2 regions of the Thermaerobacter sp. PB12/4term genome follow, and region 2 is predicted to be linked to the other one. Evidence: riboswitches for the same ligand, from Rfam matches in the RefSeq annotation. Region 2 holds a riboswitch; the other holds the start of a gene.
The links. Region 2 has a riboswitch for cyclic di-GMP ahead of DYI95_RS00705 (flagellar hook-basal body protein). Riboswitches for the same ligand answer to the same signal wherever they lie in the genome.

Region 1 (10,917 bases), 1.0 Mb from region 2:
TCGCTGCCGATGGCCGCGGCCACCGCCTGCTGGAGGGCCTGCCGCCGCTCGGGGGTGAGATCGCCATTGACCACCACGGCCACCGACAGGCGCCTTACCGCGCCCGGGGCCACCTGCACCCGGTCGACCACCTGGTTGACCTCGTAGTTGGCCGTCCGCTCGCTGCGCTGGTAGTCGCCGGTGCCGCCGCCCACCTGGGGGTAGGTGGGGATGTTGCTGTCCCCCGGCACCCCGCCCGGTGCGGGCCGGCCGGTGAAGGTTTCCTGCAGCTCCTGGATGGACCGCAGGATGCCCTGGCCGCCGTCGGCCGGGGGCTCGAAGAGGTGACGTTCCACCACCTGCTGGTCGAAGTTGAGCTCGGCATTGACCCGGGCGATGACGTTGCCCGGACCCAGGACCTGTTCCAGCAGGGTCTGGAGGCTGCGCTGCAGCTCCGCCTCGAAGCGGCGTTCCACCTCGAAGCGGTCACCCGGCACCACGGCGCTCCCTTCCTGGGCCGGCTCGACCCCGGCCGAGAGCAGGCGGCCGGTGGTATCCACCACCGTCACGTCTTCGGGCTTCAGGCCTTCCACCGCCGAGGCGACCAGGTGCATGATGGACCGCACCTGCTCCGGCTCGAGCTCTGCCCCTGGTTTCAGCTGGACCAGCACCGCCGCGGTGGCAGGCCGCTGCTGGCTGACGAAGGGGCTGCGCTCGGGCAGCACCACATGCACCCGCGCCGCCTCCACCCCCTCCAGCCGGCCGATGGTGCGGGCCAGCTCGCCCTGGAGCCCCCGCAAGTACTGCACCTGCCGCTCGAACTCCGTGGCGCCCATCGGCATGTTCTCCAGAAGCTCCAGGCCCACCGTCCCCTGGCGCGGCAGTCCCTGGGCGGCCAGGTCCAGGCGCAGCCGGTCGACCTGTTCCGCCGGCACCAGAATGGCCTGGCCGCCCTGGGCCAGCTGGAAGGGGATGCCTTGCTCCTCAAGCTGGCCGGCGATGGCCGCGGCGTCGGTGGGGTCCAGCTGAGTGAAGAGGGGGGCCCACTGGGGCCCGCTGCGCCCTGCCAGGGCCAGCGCCACCAGGCCGGCCAGGGCCAGAGCCGCCGCCGAGACCACCACCCACCGGGCTGCCGGCCTAAGCTGCCGGAACCAGGCCATGAATTGCTGGGGAATCTGCCGCACCTGTGCCAGGGGCATGAAGGATTCCGCCGCCTCCTCGACCGACCGCGACCCTGCCTTCCGGCCCCGTTCCGCTCATCCCGCCTGCCGCCGCAGGGCCGTGCCCGTCACACGGGCATGCGCATGATCTCCTGGTAGGCCTCGAGCGCCTTGTTGCGCAGCTGCACCGCCAGTTCGATGGCCAGCCGGGCTTTCTCGCTGGCCACCATGACCTGGGACAGGTCCTGGACCTGGCCCGTCACCAGGCGCCGGGCCATGGCGTCGGCCTCGCCGGCCGCTCCCTCCAGCTGCTGGAGGGCTCGGGCCAGCTCCTGCAGAAAGCTGGCTCCCACGCCACCCGGCCCGGTGGAACCGGCCGCCGTACCGTCGCCCGCGGCGGCAACCGCCGCCCTTCCGGACGAGCCGGCGGTCCCGCCCAGGCCGGTAGCCGTGGATGGGCCGGGCCAGGCGGCGTTGCCGGAGGGCTGGACTCCCCATGGGTTCATGGCTCAAACCTCCTCCGTCGAAGCCGCGGAGTTGCCGGGACCCTGGCGGCCCCAGGGGCGTCCGGTAGCCGCAAGGCCGTTCAGCCGCGGCCAATGTCCAGGGCCCGCAGGGCCAGGGTGCGGGCCGCGGCGAAGACCGCCACATTGGCCTCGTAGGCCCGGGTGGCCGCCAGCAGGTTGACCATCTCCGCCAGGGGGTCCACGTTGGGGTACGCCACGTAACCATCCGGGCCCGCATCGGGATGGGCCGGGTCGTACACCAGCCGGGGCGGCGAGGGATCGGCGACCACTGCCGCCACCTGGACCCCGCCGGGGGCGGCTCCGGTCCCGCCCGGACCCGCCACTCCCCGACCGGCTACGGCCGGCACCGGCCCGCCCGCTACGCCGGCCACGGCGGGACGTGCCCAGCCGGCCGCGGCACCCGCCTGCGGAACCGGCCCCGGCACCGCACCCCGTTCCCGGAGGATCCGGGCGAAGGGCGTCGCCCGCTCCTGGAAGACCGGCACCAGCCGGCGGTAGGGCCCGCCCTGGGGGGTGCGGGTGGAGTCCACGTTGGCCAGGTTGCTGGCGATCAGGTCGAGGCGCAGCCGCTGGGCCGTCATGCCGCTGGCCGCGATGTCGAAGGTGCTGAACATCCCGCCCGGCACCGCTTACCGCCTCCCCTCGGCGATGACCGTGCGCAGCAGGGCGATGCGATCGGACAGTTGCCGCACCAGGGCCTGGTAGTGAACGCCGTTTTCGGCCATCCGCGCCATCTCCACGTCCAGGTCGACGTTGTTGCCGTCGTTGCGCAGGGAGGAACCGGTCTCCCGGTACACCGCCGCCGCCGGATCCCCCGACGCCCACCGGCCCGGCAGGTGGCCCGGGTGGGTGACGGCCAGGGGCAGCGGGCCACCGGGCACGGCGGGCCCGGCCGCCACCCCGCCCGCGCCGGCGGCCCCCATCCCCCCGGCCCCGGTGACCGGTGCGGCGGCCCCGGCCGGCTCTACCCCGCCGGCCCCACCGGCCTCACCGGCCCCGGCTGCCCACCCCGCGGCCTGGCCTCCCGCCGGCCCGCGGCCGGTCAGCGCCGCCTCCAGGGCCCGGGCGAAGTCCAGGTCATACCGCTTGTAGCCGGGCGTCTCGGCGTTGGCTACGTTCTGGGCCAGCAGCCGCTGGCGGAGGGCCAGAACCTCCAGCCCGGCAGCCAGTTCATCGTTGATGCGCCCCCACACGGGTCCACCCCCTCCCGCCGCTGGAAAAGAAAGGCGCCCGCGGCGCGCAGGGGCACCACGGGCGGACGCCAGGGTTGAGCAAACTCAACCGTGCGGCGTTCGGCAGTCCGGCCGTCATAGCCCCGCCCCAGCGGGGCCGTAGACCCGTGACTTTGCGAGCCTGCCTTTCGACAGGGGTGCCTTTGTCGCTGCCGCGGGGGGTGGCCGGGCTCTGGCCGTTTCAACCGGGACAGAAACCGCGGCTCACCCCCGAAGCTTATCCAGTTGTAGCGGCTTTCCAGCCGGCACTGGTCGACATGATTCTGCACCGGAACTGGTCATTCCTTCTATCGGCGACAAAAAATTTGGGACCCGGGTCCTGGTTTTGGGTCCCTCTTGCGACAGGGTGGGTTTTGCCAGCCAGGCATCGCTTGCCCTGGCTCCTTCGCTCGCCCCCAGGCGGTGGGCGGTCAGGATTTCGCCCGCGCAGACCGCCTGGAGCTCGCCGGCCGGCTCCCCGGCCGGCCCCGGGACCCCCGGCGCCACCACCAGGGGGCAGGCCCCATCAGAGGATGTACCGGCTCAGATCCTGATCCTGGAGGACTCCCTCCAGCCGCTGGCGGACGAACGCAGCATCCACCACCACCTTGCCCTGGAGGGCGTCCGGGGCGTCGAAGGCCACCGGCTCCAGCAGCCGTTCCAGCAGGGTGTGCAGGCGCCGGGCACCGATATTCTCCGCCTGCTGGTTGGCCCGGGCCGCCATGTCCGCCAGGGCCTCCACCGCGTCCGGGGTGAACTCCAGCTCCACCCCGTCGGTGGCCAGCAGGGCCTGGTACTGGCGCAGCAGGGCATTGTCCGGCTCGGTCAGGATGCGCTTGAAATCGTCCCGGGTGAGGGGCTGGAGCTCCACCCGGATGGGGAACCGGCCCTGCAGCTCGGGGATCAGGTCCGAGGGCCTGGCGATGTGGAAGGCTCCCGCCGCGATGAACAGGATGTGGTCCGTGCGCACCGGGCCGTGCCGGGTCATCACCGTGGAGCCCTCGACGATGGGCAGGATGTCCCGCTGCACCCCTTCCCGGGAGACGTCGGGCCCGTGGCCCCGCTCCCGGCCGGCGATCTTGTCGATCTCGTCGATGAAGACGATGCCCGCCTGCTCCGTGCGCCGGATGGCCTCGGCCACCACCTGGTCCATGTCGATCAGCTTCTGGGCCTCTTCCTGGGCCAGCACCTCCCGGGCCTCCCGCACCGGCAGGCGGCGCCGGCGCTTGCGCCGGGGCAGCCAGTCCTTGAGCAGGTCCTGCACGTTCAGGGTGACTTCTTCCAGACCCGGCCCGCCCAGGATGTCGACCATGGGCGGCGCCTGGTCTTCCACCTCGATTTCGACCACCTGGTCCTCCAGTTGCCCGCTGCGCAGCCGCGCAGCCGCCTCCTGGCGGCGCCGGCGCCAGTCCTCCTCTTCCTCGGGCCGGGCGGGCTCGGCCGGACCCGGCATCCCGGCCCCCAGGGACCCCAGCAGCATCTCCCAGGGCGACCCGGCGCGCTGGGGGCGCCGCCGGGGCGGCGGAACCAGCACGTCCAGCAGGCGGTCGTCGGCCGCCGCCCGGGCCCGGTCCTCGACGGCGGCCACCCGCTCCGCCTTGACCATGCGGATGGCCGTCTCCAAGAGGTCCCGGATGATGGACTCCACGTCGCGGCCCACATAGCCCACTTCGGTGAACTTGGTCGCCTCGACCTTGATGAAGGGAGCTCCCGTCAGCCGGGCCAGCCGCCGGGCGATCTCCGTCTTGCCCACCCCGGTGGGGCCGATCATCAGGATGTTCTTCGGCGCCACCTCGTCCCGCAGGTGCGGCGGCAGCTGCTGCCGCCGCCAGCGGTTGCGCAGGGCAATGGCCACCGCCCGCTTGGCCTCCGCCTGGCCGACGATGTACCGGTCCAGCTCCGCCACGATCTGGCGGGGGGTCAGCCGGTCGGGTTCCCACGCAGCGCCCTGGACGGCTCCCCGTTCCACGGTCGTCCCTCCCCCTGGCGGGTGGCCGCCCGGATCGGGCCGGCCCCCGGCCCGGGCCCGTGCGGCTGGAGTACGGCGAGAGTACGGCGAGAGCACGGCTAGAGCTCCTCAATCACCAGCTGGTCGTTGGTGTAGACGCAGAGCTCGGCGGCGATGCGCATCGCCTCCCGGCAGATGGCGGCGGCATCCAGGCCGGTGTGCCGGGCCAGGGCCCGGGCCGCCGCCAGGGCAAAACCGCCGCCCGAACCCACGGCCACGATCCCGTCGTCGGGCTCGAGCACTTCCCCCGACCCCGACACCAGCAGCAGGTGGTCGGCGTCGGCCACCACCAGCAGGGCTTCCAGGCGGCGCAGCAGCCTGTCGGTGCGCCAGTCCTTGGCCAGTTCCACCGCCGCCCGGACCAGCTGGCCGCCGTGTTCCTCCAGTTTCCCCTCGAAGCGCTCCATCAAGGCCACGGCGTCGGCCACGCTGCCCGCGAACCCGGCCAGCACCCGCCCGTGGTAGAGCCGCCGCACCTTGCGGGCCCGGTGCTTCATCACCATGTGCTGCTGCAGGGTCACCTGGCCGTCGCCGGCCATGGCCACCCGGCCGTTGCGGCGCACGGCCAGGATGGTGGTGCCGTGAAAGCGGGGTTGCCCCTCGCCCATGCGCTGATCCCTCGCTCTGGCCCGCCGGCCTTCCGGCTCGCGCTGGGGCCTGGTGACGGTGCCGGTCCGCCCTGCCGAAGGGCGCGGATCCGTTGCCCGCCGCGGGCGGCGACCACCCCGCCCGGGCGGTGCCGGGAACCCCGGCGACGGGGACTACCCGGACGGCGACGATCCCGGCCGCGGCCCCTGGCGCCCCCCTGCCGGCCCGTACCCGGCGGGGGAACCGGGTGCGCCTGCCGAGGGCGGGGCGTCCAGGCCTTCCGGCCCCGGCGCCGCAGCCCCCGGCGCGGGCGCAGCCGGGGCAGGGCGGGCCCGGGCCCGGGGATGGGCCTGCTGGTAGACCGCCCAGAGCCGCGCCCGGGACACGTGGGTGTACACCTGGGTTGCGGCCAGGCTGGCGTGGCCGAGCAGCTCCTGGACCGCCCTGAGCCCCGCGCCGCCGTCCAGCAGGTGGGTGGCGAAGGTGTGGCGCAGCAGGTGGGGGTGGGCCTGCAGCCGCGCCACCACCGCCCCCACCCGCCGCACGATGGCCTGGATGCCGCGGGGCGAGAGCCGGCCGCCCCACCGGTTGAGGAACACGGCCTGGGCATCGGCCGGCCGGCAGGGACGGTGTCGCCGGCCCTCCAGGAACCCGGGGCGCCCTTCCTCCAGGTACGCCCGGAGGGCCGCCGCCACCGGACCGGCCAGCGGCAGAATCCGCTCCTTTCCGCCCTTGCCGTACACCCGCAGCCAGCCGCCCTCCAGGTCCACGTCGTCCAGGTCGAGCCCGCTGAGCTCGGCCACTCGCAGGCCGCAGCCGTAGAGGAGTTCCAAGATGGCCCGGTCCCGCAGGGCCGCCGGACCCTGGCCACAGGCCGCCGCCTCCAGCAGGGCCTGGGCTTCCTCCGAGGTGTACACCCGCGGCAGCCGGCGCCGGACCCGCGGCGTGGCCAGACGGGCGGCGGGACTGGCGGCCAGCCAGCCCTCCCGCACGGCGTAGCGGAAAAGGCCCCGCACCGCCGCCAGCTTGCGGGCCACAGACGCCCGGGCCAGGCCGCGTTCTTCCAGATGGGCCAGCCAGCGGCGCAGGTCACGGCCGCTGACGCCCGCCAGGGCCGCCGCCCCGACGGGCGGCTCCAGGCCCAGGAACTCAAGCCAGCCTGCCAGGTCCCCCGCGTACGCCTCCACCGTGCGGGGGGAAAGACCCCGCTCCAGGCGCAGGTGATCCAGGTAGGCCTCCACCACGTCGGCAGCCGGACGGGAACCGGCAGGGATCCGGGTCACGGTCTCACCGCCCGGGCACAGGCGCCGGGTCACCGCCCGGGACCGCCGGCCCCGGTACCGTCTCGGGGAGCCGGGCGGGGGCAAACCGCTCCAGCGCGGCCAGGGCCCTCTCGGCCATGAGCAGCTTGCGGCGCCGCGGGTCCCGCACCCGCCGCTCCAGGGGCGGCAACAGGCCGAAGGCGATGTTCATCGGCTGGAAGTGGTCGGGATGCGCTTCGGTGATGTACCGGGTCAGGGCCCCATGGGCCGTCTCGGCCGGAAAGGCGACGGGTTCTTCCCCGCGCACCAGCCGGGCCGCGTTGATGCCGGCCACGATGCCCGTGGCGGCCGATTCGATGTACCCTTCCACGCCCGTGATCTGGCCGGCGAAGAACAGGTCGGGGCGCTTCCGCGCCTGCATGGTGGGCTTGAGCGCCTTGGGCGAGCAGATGAAGGTGTTGCGGTGCATCACCCCGTACCGGGCGAACTCGGCGTTCTCCAGGCCCGGGATCATGCGGAAGACCCGCTTCTGCTCGCCCCACTTGAGGCTCGTCTGAAAGCCCACCAGGTTGTACAGGGTGCCGTAGCGGTTGTCCCGGCGCAGCTGGACGACGGCGTAGGGCTCCTTGCCCGTGCGCGGGTCGACCAGGCCCACGGGCTTCAACGGCCCGTAGCGGAGGGTGTCCGGACCCCGGCGGGCCATCTCCTCGATGGGCAGGCAGCCTTCAAAGAACAGGCCCTGTTCGAAGTCGTGGGGCACGTGCTTTTCCGCTTCGACCAGGGCCTGCCAGAAGGCCTCGTACTCCTCCCGGGTCATGGGGCTGTTCAGGTAGTCGTCGCCGCTGCCCTTGCCGTAACGGGACGCGCGGAACAGCTTGGACAGATCCAACGACTCGTAGGTGACGATGGGCGCGGCGGCATCGAAGAACGCCAGGTACTCCTCGCCGGTGAAGGACCGGATCCACGCGGAGAGGGCGTCGGAGGTCAGGGGTCCGGTCGCGATGATCACGGGACCTTCCGCGGGCGGCTCCGTCACCTCTTCCCGCACCACCTCGATCAGCGGGTGGGCGGTGATGGCCTCCGTGACGCGCCGGGCGAACTCCTCCCGGTCGACGGCCAGGGCACTCCCTGCCGGAATGGCGCTGGCGTCGGCCGCCGCCATGATCAGGCTGCCCAGCCGCCGCATTTCTTCCTTTAATAACCCCGGCGCCTGGTCCAGCTGGTTCCCCCGCAGGGAGTTGCTGCAGACCAGTTCGGCCAGCTGGCCCGTGTGGTGGGCCGGGGTGGATTTCACCGGCCGCATTTCGTAAAGCCGCACCGGAATGCCCCGGCGGGCGACCTGCCACGCGGCTTCGCTGCCCGCCAGGCCGCCGCCGATGACCGTGACTCGTTCCGCCATGCTCAACGCCTCCCCGCCCCGGCACCGGCACCGGCGGTCTCGGCGGCCCCTTCCCGCTGGTAGGTGCACTGGGGGTTGGCGCACACCAGGCGCACCCCCTGGCGGGACCGCTTCTCCACCAGGAAGGTGCCGCACTCGGGGCAGGTTTCCGCCGTCGGCCGGTCCCAGGTGGTGAAGTCGCACTCCGGATAGTTGCTGCACCCGTAGAAGACCCGGCCCTTGCGGGACCGGCGCTGCACCATCTCCCCGCCGCAGCGCGGGCAGCGGGCGCCGGTCTTTTCCACCAGGGGCCGGGTATTGCGGCACTCGGGAAAGCCCGGGCAGGCCAGAAAGCGGCCGTAGCGCCCGTGCTTGATCACCATGCGCCGGCCGCACTTCTCGCAGATCTCGTCCGTCTCCTCCACGGGCAGGGCAACGCGCTGGATCTCCCTTTCCGCCCGGGCCAGGGTGGCGCTGAAGGGCTCGTAGAACTCCCGGACCACGTCCTCCCATTCCCGCTGGCCCTCTTCGATGCGGTCCAGGTCGGCCTCCATGCGGGCGGTGAACTCCACGTCCACGATGTCGGGAAAGTGCTCCTTCAGCAACGCGGTGACCACCCGGCCCAGCTCGGTGGGCCGGAAGCGCCGGTCTTCCTTCACCACGTAGCCCCGCTCCTGGATGGTTTCGATGATGGGCGCGTAGGTGCTGGGCCGGCCGATGCCCTTTTCCTCCAGCGCCCGGACCAGCATGGCCTCGGTGTAGCGCGGCGGAGGCTGGGTGAAGTGCTGCTCCGGCCGCAGCTGCTTGAGCGCCAGGGCATCGCCCTCGGCCAGGTCGGGCAGCATGCCCTCCGCCTCCTCGCCTTCCCCTTCGCCCCCCTCGTCCCGGCCCTCCACGTAGAGCTTCATGAAGCCCGGGAACTTGACGGTCGAACCGGTCGCCCGGAAGCGGTGGGGACCGGCCCCGATCTCCGCGGTGACGGTGTCCAGCACCGCCGGGGCCATCTGGCTGGCGACGAACCGCTCCCAGATCAGCCGGTACAGCTTGTACTGGTCGGGCGTCAGATCGTCCTTGATGGCGTCGGGTTCCCGGGCCACCGACGTGGGGCGGATGGCCTCATGGGCATCCTGGGCCTGAGCCGCCCGCCGCCCCGCCTGCTTGCGGGGCGCCGAGAATTCGGCGCCAAAGCGCTCGGCGATGTAGGCGGCCGCCTCGTCCAGGGCCTGGTCGGCGATGCGGGTCGAGTCCGTGCGGATGTAGGTCACCAGACCCACGGCGCCCTCGCCCCGCAGTTCGATCCCTTCGTACAGTTCCTGGGCGATGCGCATGGTGCGGCGCACGGTGAACCCCAGCTTGCGGGCCGCTTCCTGCTGCAGGGTCGAGGTGGTGAAAGGCGGCGCCGGGTTGCGTTTCCGTTCCTTGCGTTCGACCCCCAGGACGGAGAACGGCCGCCCCTCCAGATCGGCCAGCAGGCGGTCGACGGCAGCCCGGTCCGGCAGTTCCTTCTTTCCCTCGGCGTCGCCGTAATAACGGGCGGTGAAGGCTTCCCCGCCCGGCAGCCGCTCCAGATCGGCCTCCAGGGTCCAGTATTCCTGGGGCGTGAAGGCCTCGATCTCTTCCTCCCGATCGACGATGAGGCGCACGGCCACCGACTGAACCCGGCCGGCGGAGAGGCCGCGCCGCACCTTCCGCCAGAGCAGCGGGCTCAATTTGTAGCCCACCAGGCGGTCCAGCACCCGCCGCGCCTGCTGGGCGTCCACCAGGTTCTCATCGATGGGGCGCGGCTCCTTCAGGGCGCGGCGCACCGCCTCCCGCGTGATCTCATGGAACACGATCCGGCACGGGGAGTTCTCGTCGATGTCAAGAAGCTGGCAGAGGTGCCAGGAGATGGCTTCGCCTTCCCGGTCGGGGTCGGTGGCCAGGAGGACCCGGTCCACCTGGCGCGCCTGCTGCCGCAGCCGCTCGATGAGCTTGCCCTTGCCGCGGATGGTGATGTAGTGGGGGGTGAAGTGGTCGTCAATGTCCACCCCGAGCTGGCTCTTGGGAAGATCCCGCACATGGCCCATGGAGGCCTCGACGGCATAGTCGCGCCCGACAAACTTCTTGATCGTCTTCGCCTTGGCCGGCGACTCGACGATGATCAGCGTCCTGGGCAATGGGATCACACTCCGGCGCCATGGCGCGTTGCAACTTAGTGTAGCACTGGCACGGGACGGGGGGCAACGCGCAGTGGCATTTCCTGGTGACGCCTTCAGGACGAGCTGGCACCCCCGATCCAAGGCGAGTCCGGCCAGCCTTGTCCGGCCAGCACCGCCTTCACATCCTCCAGGCCGGCCACCGGCGGCGCCCCCGCCCGCAACAGCTCCAGGATCCCCTGACCCTGGCGCCGCGTCACGGGGCCCGGCACGGCCATCACCGCCCTGCCGGCATCGAGGGCCAGGTCGGCGGTCACCAGGGCCCCGCTGCGCGGGGCGGCCTCCACCACCACCACGCCGTCGCACAGGCCGGCCAGGATGCGGTTCCGCTCGGGGAAGCGGAAGGCCTCCGCCGGTGTCCCAGGCGGGTACTCCGACACCAGCCAGCCCCGGGCCGCCACCTGGGCCGCCAGCGGGCGGTGCTCCTCCGGATAGACCCGGTCGGGTCCGTGGCCCAGGACGGCCACCGTCACCCCGCCGCCGGCCAGGGCCCCCCGGTGGGCAGCGCCGTCGATGCCCACGGCCAGGCCCGACACCACCACCCAGCCCGCCGCCGCCATGTCGGCGGCCAGCCGGAAGGCCACCTGGGTCCCGTACGCCGAGGCCCTA
Region 2 (10,917 bases):
GGCGGGACGTACACCATCATCCCCGACCGCATCGAGGCGGGCACCTTCCTGCTGGCGCCCCTGGTGGCCGGAGGCCAGGTGACGGTCACCGGGGTGGTGCCGGAACACCTCAAGTCCCTGCTGGCCAAGGTGCGGGAGATGGGCGCCGATGTGGCGGTCGACGGGGACGAGGTGACCGTGGCGGTCAGCAGCCGGCCCAAGGCGGTGGACATCAAGACCCTGCCCTACCCGGGCTTTCCCACCGACCTGCAGGCGCCCATGATGGCGGCCCTGGTCACCGCCGACGGAACGGCCACGGTGACCGAAACCCTCTTCGAGAATCGCTTCGCCCACGTGCCGGAGCTGCGCCGCATGGGTGCGCGGATCCAGATCCAGGGGCAGACGGCCATCATCACCGGGGTCGAACGGTTGCAGGGTGCGCCGGTCACCGCCACCGACCTGCGCTCGGGTGCGGCCCTGGTGCTGGCCGGGCTCGGGGCCGAAGGGATCACCGAGGTCAGCGGCGTCCACCACATCGACCGGGGCTACGTGGGCATCGAGCAGAAGCTGCGGGCCCTGGGCGCCGACGTGGCGCGCCTGTCCACGGAGGACGACCCGCTGGCGGCGGCCCTGCTCCTGCACTAGGCCTTGCACCAGGCCGCGCGGCGCCTGCTCCGCCGTCGCGGAACCGGATGGCGCCAGGAACTCCGAACCCTTTCGTCCGGGTGCGAGCCCCGGAGCCATGGCCCCGGGGCTCGCGCCGCTTTTTGCAGGTCTTGCGCCCCTTTCTTCCAGGGCCTCGCGCCCAGGGCCTCGCGCCCCCGTCGTGCCGGCGCAGGCATGTCCCCCCTCCCCGGTGCATAGAGATGTCCCGAATTCGAGGGAGGGATCGCCCTTGCCTGTTCGGCCGGCGTGGCGCCGCCCCGTAGCCGGCTGGTTCCTCCTGGCGCTGGTGCTGACGGTGCTGCTGCCCTTTCTCGTGGTGCTGACCCGGGGCCTGCGCATCGAGACGCCTCAGGCTCCGGCCGTGCCCCTGGACCCCGGCCAGCTGCCGGTGCGGGTGTGGATTCCGGGCCAGGACAGCGTGCAAACCCTGCCCCTGGAGGTCTACCTGACGGGCGTGGTGGCCGCCGAGATGCCCGCTTCCTTTCACATCGAAGCCCTCAAGGCGCAGGCGGTGGCAGCCCGCACGTACACCGTGCGGCAGATGCAGGTCTTTGGCGGCCCAGGTTGCCGGGAACACGCGGAGGCGGACGTCTGCGGCGACCCCCAGACGGGACAGGCCTGGCAGCCCCTGGAGGCCCGGCGCCGGGACTGGGGGCTGTTGAACGGGTGGCGCTTCGCCCGGAAGATCCAGCAGGCGGTCCAGGAGACGGCCGGCCTGATCCTGGTCTACCAGGGGGCGCCCATCGACGCGGTCTACCACTCCACCTCCGGCGGGCGCACCGAGGACGCTTCCGCCGTCTGGGGCAACCAGGTGCCTTACCTGCGGCCCGTGGACTCCCCGTGGGAGACGGCCTCACCCCACTGGCGCAGCACCCGGACCATGACCCTGCAGGAGTTCGCCCGCCGCCTGGAGGTCGACCCCAAGGTCGTGCGGGACCTGCCGGGGGACCAGTGCTTTGCGCGGGTCGAATCGTCGCCGGGCGGGCGCGTGGGCCGGGCCACCGTGGGCGAGAAGGTCTTCACCGGTCCCCAGCTCCGCCAGCGGCTGGAGCTGCCCTCCACCTGGTGGACGTGCCGCCGGCAGGGAGAGCAGCTGACCTTCACCATCCGGGGCTGGGGCCACGGGGTGGGGATGTCCCAGTACGGTGCCGACGGAATGGCCCGCCAGGGGTACAGCTACCAGGAGATCCTCCGGCATTACTACCCCGGGACCAGCCTGCGGCCCATCTTCAGCGAGTAGCCCACCCGTCTTCGGCGGATAGCCCGCCCGGCCCGTCGCCGGGTCCCTCCCATGGGTACGGACGGCTTGCCCGGCGGGCCGGGCCGGCCCGGGCCGCCGGGCCCCTCCGCCAGGGCCCTGCTGTCGCTTCGGCCGGTGGAATTCGCACTTTCCTGCATAAATGCACCAGCCCTGGTAACACTACCGCCCAGAGGTGGTGCCACATGCAGGAGACCCCGCAAAGCGGGCAGAGCCGCATGGCGGGCCGGCTGGCCGGCTGGATGGCCCGGATGCGCGGGCGGCCGGCGCTGCGGTCGCTGGTGGGTTTCGCCGTGCTGGTGGCCGTCTTCATCGGGTCTTATCTGTACTTCCAGGGCTGGCCGGGGTTGAGCGGGCCCGAGACCGCTTCCCTGGATGAGCAGACCCCCTTGGAGACGGGTGCCGACCAGGGCGTAGCACCCAGCACGGCCACCCCGGAACCCATGACCGGCCAGGCCGGGGCCGGCACGGAGGCGGGGACACCGGCGCAACCCCGGGACAACGTGCCCACCCGGGAAGTCACCGGCGAGACGACCCCGGCCTTCATCTGGCCCGTCGCCAGCGGCAAGACGGCCATGGGCTTCGGCTGGCAGTACTCCGAGACCATGGGTGACTGGCGCTGGCACCCCGGCGTCGACCTGGCGGTCGAGGAAGGAGCCCAGGTGGTGGCCGCCGCCGACGGGCGGGTGGTCGCGGTCAACCGCGACCCCGACCGCGGCCTGACGGTGACCATCGAGCACGATGGTGGCTACCGCACGGTCTACGCCAGCCTGGCCGAGGCGACGGTGGAAGCCGGCCAGCAGGTGCGGCGCGGCCAGGCCATCGGCAAGGCGGGCCAGTCGGCCCGGATCGAGGCGGCCGCCGGCACCCACGTCCACTTCGAGATCTGGCGTGGCGACGAGGCCGTCGACCCGCAGACCCTGATCGGCTAGGATCCCCCGGCGCCGGACCCCGCCGGAAGAACCGGCCCGGAAGAACCGGCTCCGGCCCGGCGCCGGCCACCGGGGAACCCGCATCCCCGTACGAACGGCGGCCCCGCTCCCCCGAGCCCCCTCGGGGAGCGGGGCCGCGGCCTTTGCCGGGGTGTGGCGCCCCGGCGCCCCGGCCGGCCCGGCGGCCCAGCGGCCCGCCGGGCCGGCCGGGGCGTGCCGGGCGGTCATCCCGTCCAGCCGGTTTCGGCACCGGCAAGGCGATCGGGTCGACCCGTCCCAGCTCAGGCCTGGCAAACCCCCGCCGGCTTGCGTCCGCCCGCCTGGCCTGCGCTGGCCCGCACCGCCGGGCCCACGCCGTGGCGACCCCCGGCTGGCCCGAGCGGGCCTGTCCGCCCATCCGCGGCCCCACCCGTGGCGCCCCCCGGGGTGGGCCGACCGGACCTGCCCTCCCATCTGGGACCCCACCCGGTAGCGACCCCCGGGCTGCCCGACCGGGCCTGTCCTCCCATCCGTGGCCCCACCCGGCGGCTGCCCCGGCGGCCCGAGCGGGCCTGTCCGCCCGTCCGCGGCCGTCCGGCGGCCTGCGGCCAAGGTATGTTTGCCTAACGCCCTCATATAGATGGTACCAGACCAGGGCGAAGGGGGCAGGTCGGTGAAGGACTACATCTGGAAGCGCGTGGTGGAGGTGAGCACGTACATCGCCCGCACCCGTTCCACCGTGCGCGAGGCAGCCAAGGTGTTCGGTGTCTCCAAGAGCACCGTCCACAAGGACGTCACCGAGCGCCTGCCCAAGATCGACAGCCAGCTGGCGGCCAAGGTCCACCAGGTCCTGGAGACCAACAAAGCGGAGCGCCACCTGCGGGGCGGCGAGGCCACCCGCCTCAAGTACCTGCAGGAACAGCGGGGCCAGGAAACCAGGCAAGCCCCTTCGGAGCCCCCCGTCGGGGCTTGACGCGCCGTCCCTGCCCGCACCGGCCCTGGCCCCCGGACGAACGCGGCCGTGGCGGCGGCCCGCCGGGTTCCACCCGGCTGATCCCGGTCCGCAGCCCGGCCACCTTCCTTCCCGCCCCCTTCAGGGCCCGTCCGGCCGCGGCCTCCGCCGCCCCCCATGCCCGCCACGGGACGGACAACCCCGGCTTTTCCCTCCGCCGGCCGGCCCGGCCAGGAGTCTGGCGGTCAAGAGGAACCCGGCCTTATGGCAAAGAAATCCGCCACAGCAACCGCAGTCAGACGGATTCCTGCCAGCCCTGAGGCCCCGGCGCGGCCGCCGGCACCGGGACACCCCGCCGGTTCCCCGCCGTCGCCCAGGCGGCTGCCGGGCGGTCAGGAGGGGGACAGGCTATGGTCGGGTTCGTCCGGGACCTGGGGGTCGACCTGGGAACGGTCAACACCCTGGTCTTCGTCGAAGGCCGGGGCATCGTGCTCAACGAGCCTTCCGTCGTCGCCATCGATCGGGAAACCGGGCGGGTGCTGGCCGTGGGGTCGGAGGCCCACCGCATGCTGGGCCGCACCCCGGGCCACATCGTGGCCGCCCGGCCCCTGCGGGGCGGGGTGATCGCCGACTTCACCGCCACCGCCACCCTGCTCAAGATGCTGCTCCAGCGGGCCATGCCCCGACGCCTGGGGGTGCGGCCGCGGATGGTGGTCTGCGTTCCCTCGGGGGTGACCACCGTGGAGCGGCGGGCGGTCATCGAGGCCGGCTACGAGGCGGGGGCCCGCAAGGTCTACCTCCTGGAAGAACCGGTCGCCGCCGCCCTGGGGGCCGGCCTCAACATCCACGAGCCCGGCGGCCACATGGTGGTCGACGTGGGCGGCGGCACGACGGACATTGCGGTCCTGTCCCTGGGCGGGGTGGTGGTGGCCGGTTCGGCCCGCGTGGGCGGCGACACCTTCGACGAGGCCATCGTGCGCCATGTCAAGCGCCGGTACAACGTGCTGATCGGGGAGCGGACCGCCGAGCAGGCCAAGATCGCCATCGGCCGCGCCGAGCCGCCGGAGGGGGAGGGGAAGCGGTTTGAGGTTCGCGGCCGCGACCTGGTGACCGGGCTACCCCGCACCCTGCACCTGACGGCTGCCGAAATACAACAGGCCCTGGACGAACCCGTCTCGGCCCTCATCACGGCCCTGCGCAGCACCCTGGAGCGGGTTCCTCCCGAGCTGGCGGCCGACATCCTGCACCGCGGCCTGGTGCTGACGGGAGGCGGCTCCCTGCTGCGTGACCTGGACCGGCGCATCGCCCGGGCCACGGGCCTGCCCGTGGTGAAGCCGGAACAGCCGCTGCTGACCGTGGCGCTGGGTACCGGCGTCGCCCTCAGCATGCTGGACCGCCTGGACGGCGTGCTCATCGCCGGCTGACGGCCGCCGGTCCCTAAAAGGCACGCCGGCCGCCTGAACCGGGAAGGAATTCCCCTCCAGGTGTCGAATGGGCATGTAAAGCCTCCTGAGGCCGTACGTTCTAAGACGTGGTCCCGCGCATCAGGCGATGCACCTCGGCGAAAGTACGGCCGAGGCACCACAGGCTTCAACACGACCGTGACACGGCACGTGACCACGCCGCGATAAAGGCAAACCCGCCGAAAGGCGGGGGCGCAAAGCCACGGGTCTACCGCACGGCGGGACGGAGGGACGCCTCGCCCGGCGCGCACCGGGATGCGGGAGTCGGGTCAGGTTCCCGGGACAGGGAACCTGGCACCGGACCGGTAAGGGGGTGCCAGCCCTGGCCGGGCTCCGGTTCCGGAGAGCAGCTGGGCCGGCTCCTGCAGCGAGGTGTTCCGGCCCCTCCTCCTGCCGGCCATGACGGCCGGGCTGCCGAACGGGTGGACGGGATCTGCCGCCGGGTTCGCCCGCCGAACCCGGCGCGGTGAGAGGATTTTCCACCCCCGGTTGCCGCCCGGGGGTTTCGTTTTTCGCGGCCGGCTGCATGCCGCGATTGTGGCCGGTTGCATGCCGCAGGACGGCCTACCGGCGGGGCGGGGCGATCTCGGGGTCTGGCGTGGCGGAAGGGGTGATCCGGTGCTGCGAGGTCTCTACACCGCGGCCAGCGGCATGCTGGCCCGGGTGCTCCAGCAGGAGCGGCTGGCGGGCGACCTGGCCAACGTCAACACGCCCGGGTACAAAGCGAGCCGCAACGTGACCGAGGCGTTTCCCGAACTCCTGCTGTCGCGGCTCGACGGGACGGGAGCCCCGGTGGTGGGGCCCCTGGGCACCGGTACGGTGGTGGCCGAACCGGGCGCCGACATGCGGCCCGGACCCTGGGTCACCACCGGGCGACCGCAGGACCTGGCCCTGGAGGGGGACGGCTTCTTCGTGGTGATGGGCCCCGGCGGCCCGGCCTACACCCGGGCCGGCAACTTCACCGTGGGACCCGAGGGGTACCTCCAGGCTCCCGACGGCTCGCCCGTCCTAGACACCACGGGCCAGCCGCTGCTGGTGGGCAGCGCCCAGTTCACCGTCCGGCCCGACGGCCAGGTGGTGGGGGGGGACGCGGTCCTGGGTACCATCGCCCGGGTCACCTTCGCCAACCCCGCCGGCCTGCGGCGGGTGGGTGACAACCTGTGGCAGGCCACGCCCGAGTCCGGCCCCGCCGTCCCGGCGGCTACGCCCGTGCGCCAGGGGGTGCTGGAGCAGTCCAACGTCGACCCGGTGCAGGTGGTGGTCGCCATGCTGGCCAACTTCCGCGCCTTCGAGGCCGCCCAGCGGGCCGTCCAGGCCCAGGATCAGACGCTGGGGCTGGCCATCCAGGAAGTGGGGCGGGTCACATGATCCAGCGGGCCCTCTGGTCGTCCGCCGCGGGCATGGCTGCCGCGGCCCGGCAGGTTGACCTTACCGCCGGCAATCTGGCCAACGTGAACACTCCGGGTTTCAAGGCTGCCCGGGCGGATTTCGCCGATCTGGTTTACGCCGCGGCCCAGGTGCCGGTGGCGCCTCCTGCCGCCGCGGCGGGAGGCGTCCAGGTGGGACACGGCGTCCGCCTGGCGGCCACACCCCGGTTGTGGAGCCAGGGGCCCTTGCAGGCCACGGGCTCCCCCTGGGACCTGGCCATCGAGGGTCCAGGCTTCTTCCAGGTGGCCGATCCCGGTACCGGCGAGGTCCTTTTGACGCGGGGCGGGACCTTCATGGCCAGCCCCGTACCCGCCGGCGTCCCCGGCGGTGGGGAGGCCGGCGAAGCGCTTCTTGTCACCGACGGCGCCGGGCGGCCGCTGCTGGCGGCCGGCGGCCAGCCCCTCCTGCTCCCGGCGGGATCCCGCGGCTGGGTGGTATCGCCGGACGGAGAGGTGCGGGCCCTCCTGGCCGGGGGGCGCGAGGTGCCCGCCGGCCGGCTAGCGGTGATCGTCCCGCCGGCGCCCGATGCCCTGGAAAGCCGCGGCGAGGGCCTGTACGCCCTGGGCGGCAACCCGGTGCTGGCCATGGCGCCCGGCCAGGGCGGAGCGGGGTGGATCCGGCAGGGGATGCTGGAGCAGTCCAATGTGGACCTGGCCCTGGAGATGACCCGGCTGCTGGCGTCCCAGCGGGCGTACCAGCTCAACGCCCGCGCCGTGCTCACAGGCGATGAGATGCTGGGCCTGATCAACCGGTTGCGCTCCTGAGGCACCGCTCATGCGCTCAAGTGCATGCGCCCAAGATTGTTAGCGGTTTAGCCCGACGGCCCGCATGGGCCTCCCCCCTGATGCGGCCGGGGTCCGGGCGGCAGGCGCCGCCCGGACCCCGGCCCTTTTCCGGCGGCTCACCCTGCGCCCGGCGAGCCACCCCGCCGGCGGGGCCCGCATGAAAGCTGCCGATGCTTGGTATATACTCGTAATCGAGCGCAGGAAAGACTGGATCCTGGGAACGGGCAGGATACCGGTGCCACCGGGCCGGCCCTGGCGGGGCGGGCCTGCTCTGCTGCCGTCAGCCTGTCCCCGCAACCGGTGGCGCCGGGGCCGGTTCGTCCCGGGAGCCGGTCGCTGCGCACCTGCCGATTCAAGGAGGGATTGCCGGTGGCTTACCAGTTGCCGCCCCTGCCGTACGACTACAACGCCCTCGAGCCCCACATCGACGAGCAGACCATGCGGATCCACCACGACCGGCACCACGCCACCTACGTCAACAATGTCAACGCTGCCCTGGAGAAGTACCCCGAGCTGCAGGACAAGCCCATCGACGAGCTCCTGCGCCAGATCGACCAGGTTCCCGAGGACATCCGCACGGCGGTCCGGAACAACGGCGGCGGCCACGCCAACCACTCGCTCTTCTGGGAGATCATGAGCCCCAACGGCGGCGGCCAGCCCACGGGGGCCCTGGCCGAGGCGATCAACAAGGCCTTTGGCAGCTTCGATGCCTTCAAGGACCAGTTCACCAAGACGGCCACGACCCACTTCGGCAGCGGCTGGGCCTGGCTGGTGGTCGACGAGAAGGGCGACCTGCAGGTCTACAGCCTGCCCAACCAGGACAGCCCATACATGAAGGGCCACACGCCCATCCTCGGCCTGGACGTGTGGGAGCACGCCTACTACCTGAAGTACCAGAACAAGCGGCCCGACTACGTGGCGGCCTGGTGGAACGTGGTCAACTGGGACGAGGTGGCCCGCCGCTACCAGCAGGCCCGCGGCTGAGCCACCCATTGCCACCCGCATCCTCCCGGCCCGTGGTGACAAGGACCACGATGACAAGGACCGCGGTGAAAAGGGGAGCCGGCAATCCGGCCCCCCTTTATTTTCCATTCGGAAGGGGGACGGCGGCGGGCGGCGAATCCTAGGGGCGAACCCTGGTGCCGGACCGGCCACCGGGGCAACCCCGGTGCCGCAGCTTCGGGCCCCACCAACGCGGAGGATTGGACCAGACTATGGCGGAACAGGATGAGCCCCAGGGGGGCATGGACATCCAGGCGATCCTCGAGGTGTTGCCCCACCGTTACCCCTTTCTCCTGGTCGACCGGATTCTTTCCCTCGAGCCGGGACGCCGGGCGGTGGGCCGGAAGTGCGTCAGTGCCAACGAACCCTTCTTCCAGGGTCACTTCCCCGGCCGGCCCATCATGCCTGGGGTTCTGATCCTGGAGGCCATGGCCCAGGTGGGGGCGGCGGCGGTGCTGTCGGTCCCTGCGAACCGCGGCCGCCTGGCCCTCTTCGCCGGCGCCGACCGGGTGCGCTGGCGCCGGCCCGTGATTCCGGGCGACTGCCTGGAGATCGAGGTGGAGATCATCGCCATGCGCGGTCCCCTGGGCAAGGGCCGCGCCCGCGCCACCGTGGACGGCGAGCTGGCCGCCGAAGCCGAGTTGAGTTTTGCTTTGCGGTAGGCGACCGGTCACCCTGCAGGCGTAACATCGACCCCCGATGGATCCCTGGCCCAGGGGCCCTGTCCCGGAACCGTTTGCACCGGCCTCGCACCGGCCTTGACCGGATCTGTTTCCCTCAGGTGGGAACCCTGGCACTGGAACCACCAGCGGGCCCAACCGGCACGGCAACTTCGGTCCTCGTTGCCCCTTGCATGTCCGTTGCCCGGCCCTGGATGGACATGGTGAAAAGCCTGGCCGATCTGCTCACTTTGGATAAGGCGGGTGCATATTCCATAACCTACATGCAGGTGCACCGTACGAATGGCGTGGTGTAGCTTGCGGCCGGGCGTGGCGGAACCCGGCCCCGGCCTTGAGGAGGCGTCTTCCCGTATGCCGGATGCGATGAAGGATTCCCTGCTTCCTGAGGAGGATTCGCCCGCGTCACCGTCCGTGCCATCGCCGGTGCCATCCGGGCCTGCTCCGCCCTCTGACCTCGCCGGACGAACCGGCCGCACCGGCCCGGAGCGGGAGGGACGCGTCCCCGTTGCCCTGGAACCGGCCCGGGCGGCCGGCGCCGCGGTTCCCGCCGGGACGGGAACCGGTGCCGCTATGGTACCGGCGGCGGGGCCGGCGGCAGGGCCGGTGGCAGCAGCGGGCGAGGGGGTGCGGGACCTGGCCGGGCTTGTGCCCCTGGCGCCCGGGACCCGGGTCCACGGCACCATCACGGGCATCGTGGACTACGGCGCGTTCCTCGTGACCGACGACGGCCGCCGGGGGCTCATCCACATCTCGGAGATCTCCGACTGGTACGTGGAACGGGCGGAAGATTACTTCTACAAGGGCGAGCGGGTCCAGGTCGAGGTGGTGCACTTTGATCCCAACAGCGGCAAGTACGCCTTTTCCACCCGCCGCCTGGGAGGCAAGCAACCCCTGGCCAACCGCTACGCCGACCGCCTGCTGGAGCTGCACCGCCATGGCGTGACGGGCGCCCGGTACCGGTACGGCACCGGTTGGGCTCGCCGCCCCCACGCCCGACGAACCGGCCGCCCCGGTCCGGCGGCCGGCGCCACGGATCCCCAAGGCTCTACTGGCGGCTCCGGATACCGGCTGCCGGGTGGCACGAGCGGCGATGGCCGGCGGGGCCCGGGAGCGCCTCGCAGCCTGGCGAGGCAGGGCAGTGATCCGGCCGGCGTGGCCGGCACCGCCGGGAACGCTGGCCACGGTTCGGCGGGCCACGGTTCTGCGGGCAACGGGCCCCGGGCGGGCGGCAGCGGGAACCTGGAAACGGCCGGGGGCGCCGCCAGACCGGCGACCGGCAGCTGGCGGGACCCTGATGCGGGCCGCCTCCGCGCGCGGTACCGGGCAGGTACGGGCTGGCGCAGCGCCGCTCCGGTCGCCGGCGAGGACCGGGAGTCGCGGGAGGCCCTGCTCCAACTCCTCCGCCATCACGTGGGTCAGGTATCGCCCGCTGCATGCACGGAGCTGGACCGGCTGGTCGAGACCTACGGGAGCGAGCGGGTGGCCACCGCCCTGGCCCGGGTGCTGGAAGAGACGGACCGGGCCCTGCAGGTGATTGAGGCGACGGGCCGCCGGTTGGCGAGCGGCACGGCGGACTGAGCGTGGGGCCGGCAGGCGGGCCTCGCCACGGAGCTTCCCGGGCGGGGCCCGCAGGCGAGCACGGTCCGCAGGCGAGCATGGCGGGTGTATTGGACGGCGGCGCATCCATGGGCAACGCATCGCGTCACCCGCCGCCGCTGTAACCCACCGGCCAACCTACCGGGCCACCCACCACGGCGATACCTGGGGCCCGGGCTAGGCGGGAGACCGGAGGC

Region 1: another riboswitch for cyclic di-GMP. It lies ahead of DYI95_RS04845 (flagellar biosynthesis protein FlgB); the one in region 2 lies ahead of DYI95_RS00705 (flagellar hook-basal body protein).

What each region holds. Positions count from the first base shown of each region.
Region 1 covers NZ_CP048407.1:1,180,366-1,191,282, reverse strand. Annotated here, with positions in the region: gene fliF (flagellar basal-body MS-ring/collar protein FliF) at 1-1,178, opposite strand, end outside; gene fliE (flagellar hook-basal body complex protein FliE) at 1,268-1,645, opposite strand; gene flgC (flagellar basal body rod protein FlgC) at 1,726-2,292, opposite strand; gene DYI95_RS04845 (flagellar biosynthesis protein FlgB) at 2,296-2,859, opposite strand; cyclic di-GMP riboswitch class I at 2,958-3,050, opposite strand; gene hslU (ATP-dependent protease ATPase subunit HslU) at 3,404-4,846, opposite strand; gene hslV (ATP-dependent protease subunit HslV) at 4,945-5,493, opposite strand; gene DYI95_RS04830 (tyrosine recombinase) at 5,647-6,756, opposite strand; gene trmFO (FADH(2)-oxidizing methylenetetrahydrofolate--tRNA-(uracil(54)-C(5))-methyltransferase TrmFO) at 6,761-8,134, opposite strand; gene topA (type I DNA topoisomerase) at 8,137-10,269, opposite strand; gene dprA (DNA-processing protein DprA) at 10,365-10,917, opposite strand, start outside.
Region 2 covers NZ_CP048407.1:151,304-162,220, forward strand. Annotated here, with positions in the region: gene murA (UDP-N-acetylglucosamine 1-carboxyvinyltransferase) at 1-624, shown strand, start outside; gene spoIID (stage II sporulation protein D) at 875-1,885, shown strand; gene DYI95_RS00690 (M23 family metallopeptidase) at 2,089-2,835, shown strand; gene spoIIID (sporulation transcriptional regulator SpoIIID) at 3,488-3,787, shown strand; gene DYI95_RS00700 (rod shape-determining protein) at 4,177-5,190, shown strand; cyclic di-GMP riboswitch class I at 5,389-5,445, shown strand; gene DYI95_RS00705 (flagellar hook-basal body protein) at 5,848-6,597, shown strand; gene DYI95_RS00710 (flagellar hook-basal body protein) at 6,594-7,421, shown strand; gene DYI95_RS00715 (superoxide dismutase) at 7,812-8,426, shown strand; gene fabZ (3-hydroxyacyl-ACP dehydratase FabZ) at 8,657-9,106, shown strand; gene DYI95_RS00725 (S1 RNA-binding domain-containing protein) at 9,728-10,702, shown strand.